DNA from 2 places in the Halomonas sp. DP8Y7-3 genome. Region 1 is predicted to be linked to the other one. Evidence: riboswitches for the same ligand, from Rfam matches in the RefSeq annotation. Region 1 holds a riboswitch; the other holds the start of a gene.
The links. A riboswitch is a leader RNA that binds a small molecule or an ion and turns the genes downstream of it on or off. The one in region 1 is predicted to bind thiamine pyrophosphate.

Region 1 (6,922 bases):
CTGGCTCGACGTGCGTTCCCCGCCTCGACCAAGGACTCATCGCATGACCCCTCCCGATACCTCTCCTGTTGTCGCCCCCATTGCGCCTGATATCTCCGCTCAAATTGTGCTGATTACCGGCGCAGGACGTGGTCTGGGCGCTCACCTGGCACGCGCCTTCCTGCGAGAAGGCGCTCGCGTGGTGGTCAACTACCGCCGCAGCGAAGAAGGCGCCCGGGCGCTGGTCGCTGATTACCCGGAACACGCCTTGGCCGTCGCTGCGGATGTGTGCGATCGGGATGGCGTGGAGGCCATGTTGGCGAGGGCCAGTGAGCGCTTCGGTGGGCCTGTGACTACCGTGGTCAACAATGCGCTGCCGGACTTTGCATTCAATGGGGACGCACGGCCTGGGCCTGACTCGCTGAGCTGGGAGCATCTGGACCATCAACTTCAGGGTGTGGTGCGTGGTGCGCTCAACACGGTGCAGGCAGCGCTTCCCGGCATGCGCGAGGCGGGTGTCGGGCGTGTCATCAATATCGGTACCAACCTGTTCCAGAACCCGGTGGTGCCGTATCACGACTACACCGCGGCCAAGGCGGCGCTGCTGTCGCTGACGCGTACGCTGGCGCAGGATCTCGGCCCAGACAATATCAGCGTCAATATGGTGTCCGGAGGCTTGCTGCGCACGACGGACGCTTCCAAGGCCACACCAGACGCGGTGTTTGACCTCATCGCCGCCAACACACCGCTGCGACGGGTGACCACCCCGCAAGAGTTTGCAGACGCGGTACTGCTGTTGGCTTCTCCGTGGGCCAGGGCCATCACCGGGCAGAATCTGATTGTCGATGGCGGACTGGTGAAAGGCTGATGACCTCCATGCACTTGAATCTCTTCATCCTGGGCTGCGGTCATCACAAGGCGGCCTGGCGACACCCTGATTCCAGCGTCGAGCGATTGGCGGATATCGCCTACTACGAAGAGCTGGCCAAGCTTGCCGAACGCGGTCGCCTGGACGCGGTTTTCTTTGCCGATGGCCATGCCGCGGGCAATGTCGCAGACGGTCCGCTGTGGACCCTGGAGCCGCTGACAATGCTGGCCGCGATGGCGCGTGCCACACAGCATATCGGCCTGATCTCGACCGTCTCCAGCACCTTCTATACGCCCTTTCATGCGGCTCGCATGCTGGCATCGCTGGACCATATCTCGGGCGGACGGCTTGGGTGGAATCTGGTGACGTCAATGTTCGACAGCGAGGCGCGCAATCATGGCCTGGAAGGCATGCCGGGCCACGCGCAGCGCTACGCTAGAGCGGAAGAGTTTGCCAATACCGTGCTGGCGCTGTGGGACTCCTGGAGCGATGGCGCGCTGCTGCGAGATCGCCACGGCGATTATGCGGATGCTGGTCTAGTGCAACCGATTCATCACCGCGGCGAGCATTTTCTGGTCGATGGCCCCTTGACGGTGCCGCGCTCGCCACAGGGCCATCCCGTGCTATTTCAGGCCGGGGCATCAGCACAGGGGCGTGACCTGGCGGCACGCTATGCCGAAGCCATTTACGCGGTGGCCTACGACCTGCCATCGGCCCAGGCTTACTGCGCTGACCTCAAGGCGAGGGTGAAAGCCGCAGGCCGTCCAAGGGTGGCGATCATGCCGGGGCTTGTGACCTACGTCGGGTCTACCGAGGAAGAGGCCCGACGCAAGCAGCGTGAACTCGACGAGTTGCTGCCGGTAGAGGCCTCGCGGCGACAGTTGAGCCAGTTTATCGGCCAGGACGTCAGTCACTGGGAGCTGGATGCGCCCGTGCCCGCGCTGCCGCCGCAGGAGGCTTTTACGGGTCCGAAAGGACGCTATGCCACCATCCTGCGCATTATCGAGAGTGAACGGCCAACCCTGAGACAGCTAATGGGGCGGCTCGCCGCCGGAGGTGGGCACTGCACGATGGTCGGCACGCCGGAGGGAATTGCCGATGAGATGCAGCGCTGGGTCGAACAGGGTGGGGCTGATGGCTTTAACCTGATGCCACCCTCACTGCCTCACGGCATCGAGGACTTCGTCGAGCAGGTCGTGCCGGAATTGCAGCGACGTGGGGTCTTCCGCCGGGAATATGAGGGCAAGACGCTGCGCGACCATCTTGGATTGTCACGCCCCAGCTGCTGAGCTGGCGTCTTGTTCACACTGCTGCTAGGCACGACAGCCTCTACAGACATCCGCCATAACAGCGGGGGAGCTCGCCCCGCCGTTATGGTGTCGGTTCAGTGGCGTCGGTTTGATTGCCTTAGGGAAACACTGCATAAATTACTGCGCTCGATATCTCGGCTGCTGGCGGTGCTCAAGATCCTCATTTAACCGCATGTAAACTCCGGTCTTTCCGCTCCGGCAGCTACCGACCTGTCATCGCTCGAAACATTTATTCAGCGTTTCCTTAGTTCTGGAAGCGTCTCACCAGGCCGCTCATTCGGTCGAAGTCGTAGCTCTCCCGAGATGGCATCAGCTTCATCAGGACGAGAGATACCAGCACCGGAACAAAGGCAGCCAGCAGGAAGGATTCCAGTAGCGTCGCGGTGCCACCGTTAGGCGAGGGGAACATCCACAGTCCGGCCAGCAGACCTGCTGCGGTACTGATCACTGCATTGCGACCGTGATAGCGGCGGTTGAACAGGCCGAAAAACACCGGAAAGGCTGCGGCAGAGCACAGCAGGTCTGCCAGCAGGAACAGGTAGAGGACGCTGTAGCCCTGCGCAGCGACCCACGTCACTGGTACTGCAGCGACGACGATGAGCCAGCGCGCCATTCTCATCAAGGCCGCCTCACTGGCCTGGGGCAGCAGCCTGTGCATGTCGACGGCGATAATGCTGGAGGTGGCATTGATCGTTGTGTCGGCGCTACTCATTACCAGCGCAAGGCCAAGAGGAATCAGGGCCAAGGCAAACCACAGAGGCACGTCGGACAACAATACGCTGAACAGAGCGACGGAGCCGTCTCCCTCAAGTCCCAGGCCGATGAACGCCAGACCGAACAGACCCATGAGCACGATGACCGGGAAGTTGAAGAGTCCCGCGATCCAGAAGCCACGCCTGAGCACGCGAGTATCCCGGGCCGCATAGATCCTCTGCCAGGTTCCTTGGTAGAACAGACCCGTCAGCATCACCGCGAGAAAGAAGGTCAGGCCAGCGCGCAGGCCGCCAGCATCGGTGATATCCAGCAGTTGCGGAGCACGCTCGCGCAGCCCCTCGAGCGTCGGCGCAACGCCACCCGCCGCCTGCCAGCCAAACATGAGCAAGAGAGCCAGCAGTGGCAGGATCACCAGCATCTGCACCTTGTCAGTGAAGATGGTGGTGCGCAGGCCGCCGTAAAAGGTGTAGAGCAGGGTAGCGACCATCACCACGCTGGCGGTCAGCCAGAGGGGGATGGGGGCCAGCAGGGTCACCATATGGGCGATGGCGGTCAGCCCTGCAGCCAGAGAGATAAACAGGTAGAACAGCATAATCGCCAGGGTGAACGCATACATCGTGCGGCCGTAGCGGTGGATCACGAACTCGGTCAGGCCGTGGCCTTCGGGAATCAGCTCCCGCATGCGTCGACCAAGAGGAATCATCACCAGGCGAGGCACCATGGAGCCGAGCGCGTAGCCAATGACCGCCGCGATACCGCCCCAGGTGGCAGCCTGGGCCGGTCCAAACAGGATCCAGGTGCCCAGTGTGGTGGCAATCAACGTCAGCACCGTGGCACGAGTGTTCTGACTGTTACGTGCGGAGATGTAGTCATCAAGGCCGCCCCGACGGCGTCGGGCGTAGAGCAGGCCTGGAATGGCAAAGATGGCAGCGCACAGCAGCAGCCACAGCGCCGTCCAGAGAGGGTCGAGCATCATCGAGAGAAACCTCTTTCTTATCGTTGTCCGCAGGGACCAGTGGACATCGGGACGGACGGCGGGCAGGAAGAAAGAGGGAGTGCGGCAACCATCCTTCCCTTCGCCGGCATGACCCGGATCAGGTTCAAAGGGTTACCGCGCAATGCGGAATCTCAGCCCCGTGCTATGGCCTTGGTGCGATACAGCACTGTCGCGGCGCTGTCACGACCTGTATGGCCAATAGGGCTCCCCTAGGAAGAGGTCCAGACTAGGGCCGGCTCGCGGGGCTGTCAATTGCAGAAAGGTAGGGCGCTCGTTGCGGAAGCATCGCGCCGCTAACGCCCCTCGAGTGACAGTGTTTGGCAGGCCCGATCCAGCCAGTGGGTCGTCTCCGAGAGCCTGGGATGGGGGTTGTTGTTGCAGTCGAAGCAACCCGAGCTCTTCGCCACCTCTGCCAGCGACGTATCAGAGGTAGCGTTCAGCACGAGGGTGCGCCGATGCCCTCCGCCGCCGGCAAGAAAGTGGGCAGCTTCAGCGTGCTGGACTTCCATGGGAAAGGACAGGTCTGACATGGGAAAGGACAGGCCTGACGTGGGAGTGTCTGGTGAGACAGTGTCCTCGGCAAGCGCAGTGCCTGGCTGGCCTCTGCACCAGATGACTTCGAATCCCCTCTGATGGGCATGCAGGCCAATACGATGTACGTCCCTGATCTGCCCAGCCATTACCAGGCGCAGCGCAGGTTGGACCAGCAGCGCAAGCAGCTGATCGCATTGCTGTACCAGTGGCTCATGTTGCTCGGCACGCCTCAGTCGGGCGGGGGAGCCATTTAAGTTGATAAGGCGAACCAGCGAAGGTTGTCCGAGCAGCGTCGCGTGCAGGACTTCCAGATGGGTCTGTGTCGGGCTGTCCGGCAGCAGTAGTTCCGCGACGTGGTCGCGACCCTGGCTGACATGGACTGTCGTCAGGGGGGAGTGATGGACGTCGGCGTGCTGGCGCTGGTCCTTAAACGGATGCGGTAGTCGGTAGGCGTTGCCGTCGTCGTCAACCGGCTCCGCTTGAGTGGTCTGCATACGGTAATCCACAAGACCGTAAGCGCTGCCCAGTTGAGTCACCAGCCAGGCGGCATGTCCTTGGTACGTGAGCGAGAGAGCTCTCTCGATCGCCATCAAGTTCTGGTAATACATGGCATTCGCCTCTTGAGCACCGTGAGCGAACGTGCTGTCCACGCAGCGTGGAAAATTCTGATGCATTCAACCATACAAACAGCCAAATTCATGAGCAGGCCAGAAGGATGCTTGTGCGTCCTATCACGTCAGGGGAACGACCAGGAGAGCCAGCATGGACCAGTATGCCTGGGTGCGAGAAGCATTGACGCTTGCCGGGACGGTACTCGTCAGGGTGTCGCCAGCGGCGGTGGTGCTAGACGTGGCCGGCGATTGTGCGTCGGTGTTGGGAGGATCTCGCGATGAGGTTGTCGGACGTTCGTTGTCGGAGCTGCAGGGGCACTCCGCCAGGCTTGCAGAAGCCATGGCGGGTGCGGGCAGGCAGTGGGATGAGCAGGGAAGGGGGCAAAGCCGTAGCTCGGCTTACGTGATGCTGCCTGATGGCAGCATGGTGCTGCGTCTGCCGATGCAGCAACGACCTGACCATGGTGTGGTGGCTCGGCTAGCGGATCATCTTCCAGTCATGGTGGCCTACGTGGATCGAGACCTGTGCTTTCGCTTCAACAATCAGGCATATCAGGACTTCATTGGCCTTACGTCGTCTGAATTGGCAGGTCAGCCGGTGGCATCGGTGCTCGACGCCTCCTCCTATGCGAAGATTCAGCCGCGCTTCGCGCGTGCCCTGGCGGGGGTAGAGGTCAGCTACGAAGATGCGCTGGTATTGCAGGATGGCAGGAGAGCATTTTTCAAGGTGAACTACTTGCCGGATATCGTGGATGACGGTGTCGCGGGCTTCTACGCCATCATTCAGGACGTCTCTGAATACCGGTCGATGATCCAGCTGCTACGGGATGTGCACACCGGCGTTAACCGCACGGATATCGAGACGTCCGAGATTGTCGATATGCTGCTGCGAGATGCCCTTGTTTACCTGGGCCTGGACATCGCGCTGGTCAGCGAGGTGGTGGGTGAGCAGTACAGCGTGCGCTGGGCGGCCAGTGATGGGGCGCCGGTAGGTCCTGGGGATACCTTTCCTCTGGGGGATACGTATTGCCGTCTTACCCTTGATGCGTGTGACGTCTTTGCTACCCATCATGCCAGGTGTGATGAGCGTGTTAGCGGGCACCCCTGTTACCAGGCGTTTCAGTTGGAAACCTATATTGGTGCGCCCATTTGGATAGAGGGCTCCGTCTGGGGAACGCTTAATTTTTCCAGCGCTAGACCTCGTCGCCAGCCCTTTTCAGAGGTTGATATTGAGCTGGTGCGTCTGCTGACCGGTGCAGTAGAGCGAGTGATTACCAACGAACTGGACGTAGCGCGAATCAAGAGGGAGCGCGACGAGCTGGAAGATCAGGCATTGCGTGACCCGCTCACGGGATTGCCCAATCGGGCGCAGCTCGATCGCTATGTCGACGAACTTATAGAGGAGAGCACTTCACGGGGGACGGGCTTTGCCCTGGCTGTGCTGGACATCGACTTCTTCAAGCAAGTGAATGACCACTATGGGCATGTGGTAGGAGACCAGGTCTTGGTGTGGCTCGGTCAGGCCGTTGAGCAGTGTCTGCGTGATGGTGACCTGGTGGCCCGTACCGGAGGCGAGGAGTTCGTTATCGTCATGCGTCATGCCGCATTGGAGGAGGCCATGAGCGCGGCGCAGCGTGTATGTCAGGCCATCAGCCAGAGCCAGATCGAACTTGCAGACGGTCAGCAGTTGAACATCACCATCAGCATGGGCGTCGGTGCTTACACCAAGGGGGAGACGTTTACGTCGCTATTTGAGCGCGTGGATCAAGAGCTGTACGCTGCAAAACACGCCGGACGCAACCGGGTATGTGGTAAGCGTCACATGGCCTAAACAGAGGCTGGTCTTTTGCTGGTCCTTTGATGGTCTTCGCTTTCGGCGCGCTAGTGCTCGTTCCCTGCAAGGTGTCTT
Region 2 (8,144 bases), 130 kb from region 1:
CCAGGGCGCTGGCAAGACGTACATTGAGATCCAGGGCGTAGGCGTTCTTGCGCAGGGGGCGAATGCCTTCCACGACGATGAAGGCCGGCCGCTTGCCGGTCGCCGGTTTGGCGACCCGTGAATGGCGTTCGACGGCAAGCTCAAGCAGACCGTCGCTGTCATTTCTGCCCAGGTAGTGCTCCACGTCTTCCCGGGGCACTGGACGAGGCGAGCCGATGCCCAGGGTGCTGGCGACCAGCGAGCGAGCCCTTTCGGCGCTGTTGCTATCGTCATCGATGCCCTCTGCCTGGCTGAATGGCTGCAGGAAGCCTGCCTCCAGGCCCAGGGTATCCAGTGCGCGCAGCATTCCCAGCGCCGCAGAGGTCAGGGCGACCCCCTCATCCACCGGGATCAACAGCAGGGTACGGGGTTGCAGGCTCATACGGCTTCCTCGGACCTGTCGGCCAGTGCCAGACGGGTGATCAGTGCTCGGGTCTGGCTGGCGATATAGCCTTCTTCATCGGTGGGAATGACGCGGATTTCCGGCGAACCGGACTCGCTGGCGTCATGGATGGCACCTTCGCTGCCGCGCGCAAGAGCGCTGTTGGCAGCGCTATCGAGATGCACGCCCAGCGCCTTGAGGTGGCCCAGCGTGCGGGCCCGAATCAGCGACGAGTTTTCTCCTATGCCGCCAGTGAAGGCGATGCCATCGACCCGAGGAAGCGCGCAGGCGAGACCGGCCAGGGTCTTGGCCAGGCGATAGCAGAACACCTCGATGGCCAGGGTCGCGCCGGGGTGTCCTGCGCCTGCGGCCTGCTCCAGCTCGCGCATGTCATTGGTCAGGCCAGATACGCCGAGAAGGCCGCTCTTCTGGTTGAGCAGCAGGTCAATCGATTCCAGCGACATCCCTAGCTGGCGGGCCAGATGGAGGTGCAGGCCCGGGTCGACGTCGCCACTGCGTGTGCCCATCACCAGCCCCTCCAGGGGCGTCATGCCCATGCTGGTATCCTGGCTTTCGCCTTCCCAGACTGCGGTTGCGGAGCAGCCATTGCCGAGATGGGCGATCAGCCAACCTCCGTGTCCCCGCTCGCTGACCTCGGCCAGGCGCTCGCTGACGTAGGCGTGACTGGAGCCGTGGAAGCCGTAGCGCCGGATGCCGTGGCGCTGATACAGGTCTTCGGGAATCGCATAGCGGTAGGCGTGGGCCGGCAGGGTCTGGTGGAAGGCGGTATCGAATACCGCCACCTGGGGCAGGTGCTCGAACAGACGTCGGGTGGCGGTGATGCCATCCAGGTTGGCCGGGTTATGCAAGGGTGCCAGGCTGACGGTCTGGCGAATGGTGCGGACTACCGTGTCGTCCAGCAGCGTGGCGCAGGTGAAGCGCTCGCCGCCGTGGACCACCCGGTGCCCGATGCCGACGGGACGTTGATCACCCAGGTGGTCGAGGATGGTCTTGAGCGCCAGGGCGTGGGTGGCTCGAGGTAGCGAAATGTCACGCCGGTTGCCGTGCTCTTCTTCCAGCTTCAGGCAGGCATCGTGGCTGCCCAGGCGCTCAGCAATGCCTGATATCCGAGGTGCGCCAGGGGTCTGATCGACTAGCGCAAACTTGATCGAGGAGGAGCCGCAGTTGATCACCAGTATCGGGGCTTTCATGCCATCTCCAGAGAAAGACGCCTTGTTAAGGCGTGTAAACGGGGGGGGATGGCGGCGAATCTAGCACCGCGGCCGGTGCCTCATAATTGTCCTGGGGAGGTAGGGAGGGCCAGTTGCTGGTGGAACAGCACAGCTTGTGACGACCATCAAGTGACAGGGCAAAGAGGTTAGACTTTGGTAGCAATTTGTGCGGTGCAGCGTGAAGGCTGCCGGCGGCCCTGAATCTCCGCCGCAGCATTCGCTTTGCGGCAGCCACCTCCCCGCCCCCGGGGCCGCGGGCGGGAAGGAGGCCGTGATCGGCTTGCGTCAGACTTCCTTGTACAGGGCACCGCCTTGCTGGCGGAAGGCTTGTGCCTGCGCCTCCATGCCCGCCATGACCGCCTCGCTGTCGCCGTCCAGGCCGTTGTCGCGGGCATAGTCTCGGACTTCCTGGCTAATCTTCATGGAGCAGAACTTGGGTCCGCACATGGAGCAGAAGTGGGCCACCTTGGCCGCGTCCTTGGGCAGCGTCTCGTCGTGGTAGGCGCGGGCCGTGTCCGGGTCCAGGCCCAGGTTGAACTGGTCCTCCCAGCGGAACTCGAAGCGTGCCTTGGACAGCGCATTGTCCCGGCGCTGAGCGCCGGGGTGCCCCTTGGCCAGATCCGCCGCATGGGCGGCGATCTTGTACGTGATGATCCCGGTCTTGACGTCGTCCTTGTCGGGCAGGCCCAGGTGCTCCTTGGGGGTGACGTAGCAGAGCATGGCGCAGCCGTACCAGCCGATCATCGCCGCGCCGATGCCTGAGGTGATGTGGTCATAGCCGGGAGCGATGTCGGTGACCAGCGGGCCCAGGGTGTAGAAGGGCGCCTCGTCGCAGTACTCGAGCTGCTTGTCCATGTTCTCCTTGATCAGGTGCATGGGCACGTGGCCGGGCCCTTCTATCATCACCTGCACGTCGTGCTTCCAGGCAATGTGGGTCAGCTCGCCCAGGGTCTTGAGTTCGGCCATCTGAGCTTCGTCATTGGCATCTGCCACGGATCCCGGGCGCAGCCCATCGCCCAGCGAGAAGGCCACGTCATACTGCTTGCAGATCTCGCAGATCTCCTCGAAGTGGGTGTAGAGGAAGCTTTCCTGGTGGTGATAGAGGCACCACTTGGCCATGATCGAGCCCCCCCGCGAGACGATGCCGGTGACTCGGCCTGCGGTCAGCGGCACATAGCGAAGAAGCACACCGGCGTGGATGGTGAAATAGTCCACCCCCTGTTCCGCCTGCTCGATCAAGGTGTCGCGAAAGACCTCCCAGGTCAGGTCCTCGGCCACGCCCTTGACCTTTTCCAGCGCCTGATAGAGTGGCACGGTACCGATCGGCACCGGTGAGTTGCGGATGATCCACTCACGGGTTTCATGGATGTTCTGTCCAGTGGACAGGTCCATGATCGTATCCGCCCCCCAGCGAATCCCCCAGGTCATCTTGTCCACTTCCTCTTCGATGGAGGACGTCACCGCAGAGTTGCCTAGATTGCCGTTGATCTTCACCAGAAAGTTACGCCCGATGATCATCGGCTCGGCTTCGGGATGATTGATGTTGGCCGGGATGATGGCGCGTCCGGCGGCCACTTCCTGGCGCACGAACTCGGGGGTGATCTCATCCGGCAAACGGGCTCCGAACGACTGACCGGGGTGCTGGTGGCCAAGTATCGCTTCGACCTCGTCACTGCCACGATAAGGGTCCTGAAGGGCCTGTCGACGTTGATTCTCGCGAAGTGCAATGAACTCCATTTCCGGTGTGATGATGCCGCGCCGCGCGTAATGCAGTTGGGTGACGTTGCCCGGGCGGCCATCGGCGGTCCTGGTGGCGCGGCGTGGTGTGCGCGTCAGCTCGAAGCGCAGCGGTGCCAGCAGTGGGTCATTGGCACGCCGGCGGCCGTACTCGGAGGTGGGACCGTCGAGCCATTCGGTGTCGTTGCGCTCCTCAATCCAGGGCCTGCGCAACTCGGCCAGTCCCTTGCGCAGATCGACCTGTACCGCCGGGTCGGTATAGGGGCCTGAGGTGTCGTACACCAGTAGCGGTGGATTGGCTTCGTCGGCGCCTGAAGTGCGCGTCGGCGACAGGGTGATTTCGCGAAATGGCACCCGCAGGTCGGGGCGGGAGCCCTCTACATAGACCTTGCGAGAGCCTGGCAGGGGAGTGACGGCGGCCTGGTCGACCCTGGCCGTCTCGGCCAGGAAGTGGGCGTCATGGCGGGATGTTGGATGAGACGAGGGATGGTCGAGTGACATAGGTGGTTTCCTCTCACGGCGGTGCAGGGCAAGTGGCGTCGCCCTGATGGTGGTAATGGCACGTCGCGAGGGAGAAGGGGGCGTCGAGGCCGTGGCCGTGAGCGCTTGATCCCTACGCTGGTCCTCGCCTCGATGCCGTAACATCGGGGGTATCCCCAGATCAGGTTCAACGGGTCTCATGCGCTGCATGATCTCAGCCGCTGGCTGCGGCACCCCGTCAAGCGTTGCTGTTGTCAGCTTGTCTGTGTTGTCGAGCGCGATCACCCAGGTCGATCGCCCAGTTCGATCGCCTAAAGGCGTCGTCAAGGTCAGTCGCTCAGGTCCAGTCCCATCTGCCAGAAGTCGGTCTCGAGACGGGTCGCGTCGCTAAAGATGCGCGCCAGCCGGTCGAAACGAGCGCTCGATACCTGGCTGAGCTGGTCGTCGAGCCAGTGCCTTTCGCGCACGGCCGAGGCCTGAAAGTCAGGGCTTGAGTACATGGTGATCCAGGCATCGTAGGGATTGTCGCCACCACGCAGCGTCTCGGGATGATCCGCCAGCCAGCGGCCGATGTCGGCGTAGCCGACCATGCAGGGCGCCAGGGCAACGTGCAGGTCCAGCAGATCACCACGACTGCCGGTGTCGAGGACGTAGCGGGTATAGGCCAGGGTGGCACGTGCCTCCGGTAGACGGCTGAGCTCGCTGTCGTCAATGCCCCATTCTCGGCAGTAGGCAAGATGCAGGCCCAGTTCGACCTCGAGGATCGTCTGCATCCCCTTGAAGGCCCCCTGCAAGCTCTCCAGGTCCTGGCTCTTGTAGGCAGCAAGGGCGTAGGCGCGTGAAAACTGCAGGAGAAACAGGTAGTCCTGCTTCAGATAGTGGCGAAAGCTGGCGTCATTCAGGTCGCCGCGCCCAAGTGCACGAACGAAGTCGTGCTCGGTATAGCGCCGCCAGTCGTCGCGGCAGGCAGCGATCAGATCGTTGAAGCAATAGCCCATGATAGCTCCGGCATGGTGGATCCGGTGGGCGGGGCAGAGAAGGACGGAGGGTAGGAAGGGCAGGCCCCCACAGGGAAGGCGTGCCACCGCCTGATTCCCTACGCCGGTTCAAGGTGTGAGTCCACACCGCACCCGGATCAGGTTCCACGGGATCGGTGCTGTCGGGCCGCTTCACCACGCTGGCCCTGCACCATCTCAGCCGGATTGACCGGCACCCCGTCAAGCGAGTCGACCGCAGTCTAGCACGCCCCTGCGGCTTTGCCAGACACCACTTTCGGATAGCATCGGAAGGGGGCGTCAAGGGAGGTTGTCGAGAGAGACTACCTAATGATGACGCCGCGGCCATGAGGGTCACGGCCGCGGCGTCCTGCACCGACGCTGATGATGGCTTATGATGGATCAGCGACGATCTGGCGTGGGGGTGTCGATCGGGTGGCCAGGGTCGCTGTGCACCTCAGCCGATTGATGGGGGCGTCGGAAGGACTGCACAGGCATGTCTCGGGGACGCTCGCTGGGGGGAGCGGCCGGCGCGCCCGATGAGGGTAGCTGACTCTCGATGTGTAGATCGGCGACGACCCTGGGGGGGCGTGTCTCACTGGGTACCAGCAGAAGCCCGGCGCGGGCCAGGCGGCGGCCGATGGTCAGGCTGGAGCTCCAGCGCACCAGCGGAGCCGCCAGCACCAGGCCGAGCCAGACGGGCGTCAGCCAGAGAAAGAAGCTCGGAGTGTAGGCCCAGGTGACAAGAGCCCACACCGCACCAATCAGCGACCACAGCCAGGTATGGCGGAAGGCTTCCCGCCAGGGCAGTGCCCGCCCCTCTCGGGATTGCGGGTCCCAGGCAACGGTACGACCGGTCAGCACCTGGATCACGAAACGGCTGTGGAAGACCATCATCAGCGGTGCGATCAGCATGGCGAACAGGGTCTCCACCAGCATGCTCAAGACCAGTTTTGGGCGTCCCCCGTAGCCCTCTGGATCCCGCATGAGACCAAGTATCAGTCCCAGCACCTTGGGCATCAGCAGCATGCCCAAGGTGCCGATCAACAAGGGAATGATCAGGTTGGGCGGAGCGATGGGCCAGTCAGGGAACAACTGCGAGCTGGCGGTGAAGAAGTTGGTGGGAACGAGCGCCCTGATCAGCGCATCGATGGTACTGATGACCAGGATCGCCAGCCACACCAGCGACGAAAGGTAGGCCAGCGCGCCGAAGAAGAAGTGCAGACGGCTCAGCACATGCAGGCCATGGCCATTCAGCAGGCGCAGATGCTGCAGGTTGCCCTGTACCCAGCGGCGATCGCGCTTGGCATAGTCGAGAATGTGGCTGGGCATTTCCTCATAGCTGCCGCCCAGGTCGGTGCGCATACGCACCTGCCAGCCGGCCCGGCGCAACAGCGCTGCCTCGACAAAGTCATGACTGAGGATATCGCCACCCAGAGGCGGCTTGCCGGGGAGCTCGGGAAGGCCGCAGGCGTCGGTGAACGCCTCCACCCGAATGATGGCATTGTGGCCAAAATAGTTGGCTGCGGTGGCGTGCCAGAAGCTCAGCCCTGCCGCCAGCATGGGCGAGTAGAGCGCGGCAGCGAATTGATTGCAGCGCCCGAACAGACTTTGCTGGCGCACGGGAATGGGCACCGTCTGAAGGAGCCCCAGTCGAGGATTGGCCATCATCTCGTCGATGAGCTCGACCACCGTGGTACCGCTCATCAGACTGTCGGCGTCGACCACCAGCATATAGTCGTAGTGGCTGCCCCAGCGGGTGCAGAAGTCGCCCAAGTTGCCTGCCTTGCGTCCTGCGTTGCTGTCCCGGTGGCGATAGTGCAGCCGGCAGTGGCCCTCGAGTCGCTGCTGCAGCGCTGCCATGGCGGCCTTTTCTTCCGCCACGACGGCGTCGTCGGTGCTATCGCTGAGCACGAAGGCCTCGACGTCGATGCCCTCCGGCAGCTCGCCAAGGTCCATGCAGGTCGTCTCGAGCCCAGCCGCGACCCGGGCCACGTCCTCGTTGTGGATCGGCATGACCAGGGCGGTGCGAGAGCGAGAGCCGGCGGGCCTCATCGGTCCGGGGCCACGCCGCTTGAGGCTCAAGGGGTCACGCCCAGTGAGGTGAAGCACAAACCCGATTACGGCGCTCCAGAAGGCCATGGTGATCCAACCGAAGGTAATCGCAAACAGCCCCAGGATGGCCATTTCCAGGGGAGTGATGCCCTCGACGTACAGGATCTTGAACATGGTCCAGACACCCAGCGCGGTGGTGGCGGCAATGGCCATGCCTACCAGCGTTCTGCGCCACCGGGGCCAGGGGACTTCCGGGGTATGCTCGTTCATCGGGGACTCCAGATGCTGTTCCAGGTTTCGCTCAGGCGCTGGTCGCGCAGCATCAAGGTCAGGCGCAGGTCTGCCGGCGTTTCGCCGTCAGGCAGCAGCTTGAAGCTGGCCCGCCAGGTGTCTCCATCGGGCAGCGCTGTCACCTTGGTTTCCGTCGTCTCGCCACTGGACGTGGTCAGGTGCACGCTGACCGGCTGGCTCGCATCGAGACCCTCGAGCTCGCCGCCGCGGAAGTCGATGATGAACTGCCTGAGCTGTTCGTCGGGGGGATTGCTCTGACCGGGAATGCCACCCCAGCCCTGGCGTGACCTGACGACCCGCGCCAGGGGTTCCTCCATGGGGGTGTCAGCGAAGGTCCAGGTCTGATACCGATAGGTGCGTGACTCTCCCGCCTTGAGGGGCGAGGAGGGGACCCAGTAGGCCGTGATATTGTCGTGGGCCTCGCTGTCGGTCGGAATTTCGATCAATTCCACGTGGCCTTCTCCCCAGTCGCCAGCGGGCTGTACCCACTGACTTGGGCGGCGCTCGTAGCGGGCTTCCATGTCCAGATAGGCATCGAAGTGGCGCGGACGCTGGACCAGGCCGAAGCCCCTGGGAGAGGTATCCTGCAAGCCAGAGATCTGCAGGTCTGCGGGATTATCGAGCACGCGCCAGGTCCACTCGCCAGAACTGGTGGCCATCAGTAGCCCGCTGGAGTCATGCACGCGGATGCGATAGTCATCTTCTTCCTGCCGATCCATTTCGCCATGCAGGAACATGCTGGTCAGCGGCGCGACTCCGAGCTTTTCGACATCGCTGCGGGCGAACAGTCGCGCTTCGGTGTCGACGACAGTGTTCTTGCCAGGCGCAATCTCGAAGCGGTAGGCCCCGGCCAGCGACGGGCTGTCCAGCAGCGCCAGAACCGTCATACGGTTGGCGTCAGCCTCAGGCTGGACCAGCCAGAACTCGCGGAAG

Region 2: it holds a riboswitch for thiamine pyrophosphate, as region 1 does, so the genes downstream of both, tenA (thiaminase II) here and KUV86_RS05195 (sodium:solute symporter family protein) in region 1, are expected to answer to the same signal.

The regions. Positions count from the first base shown of each region.
Region 1 is NZ_JAHVIO010000003.1:659,092-666,013, forward strand. It holds gene KUV86_RS05185 (3-oxoacyl-ACP reductase) at 44-847, shown strand; gene KUV86_RS05190 (LLM class flavin-dependent oxidoreductase) at 847-2,136, shown strand; gene KUV86_RS05195 (sodium:solute symporter family protein) at 2,402-3,847, opposite strand; TPP riboswitch at 3,926-4,089, opposite strand; gene KUV86_RS05200 (hypothetical protein) at 4,162-4,896, opposite strand; gene KUV86_RS05205 (diguanylate cyclase) at 5,165-6,844, shown strand.
Region 2 is NZ_JAHVIO010000003.1:532,682-540,825, forward strand. It holds gene pta (phosphate acetyltransferase) at 1-421, opposite strand, end outside; gene KUV86_RS04615 (acetate/propionate family kinase) at 418-1,632, opposite strand; gene thiC (phosphomethylpyrimidine synthase ThiC) at 1,939-3,891, opposite strand; TPP riboswitch at 3,984-4,118, opposite strand; gene tenA (thiaminase II) at 4,200-4,868, opposite strand; TPP riboswitch at 4,946-5,097, opposite strand; gene mdoH (glucans biosynthesis glucosyltransferase MdoH) at 5,268-7,190, opposite strand; gene KUV86_RS04635 (glucan biosynthesis protein) at 7,187-8,144, opposite strand, start outside.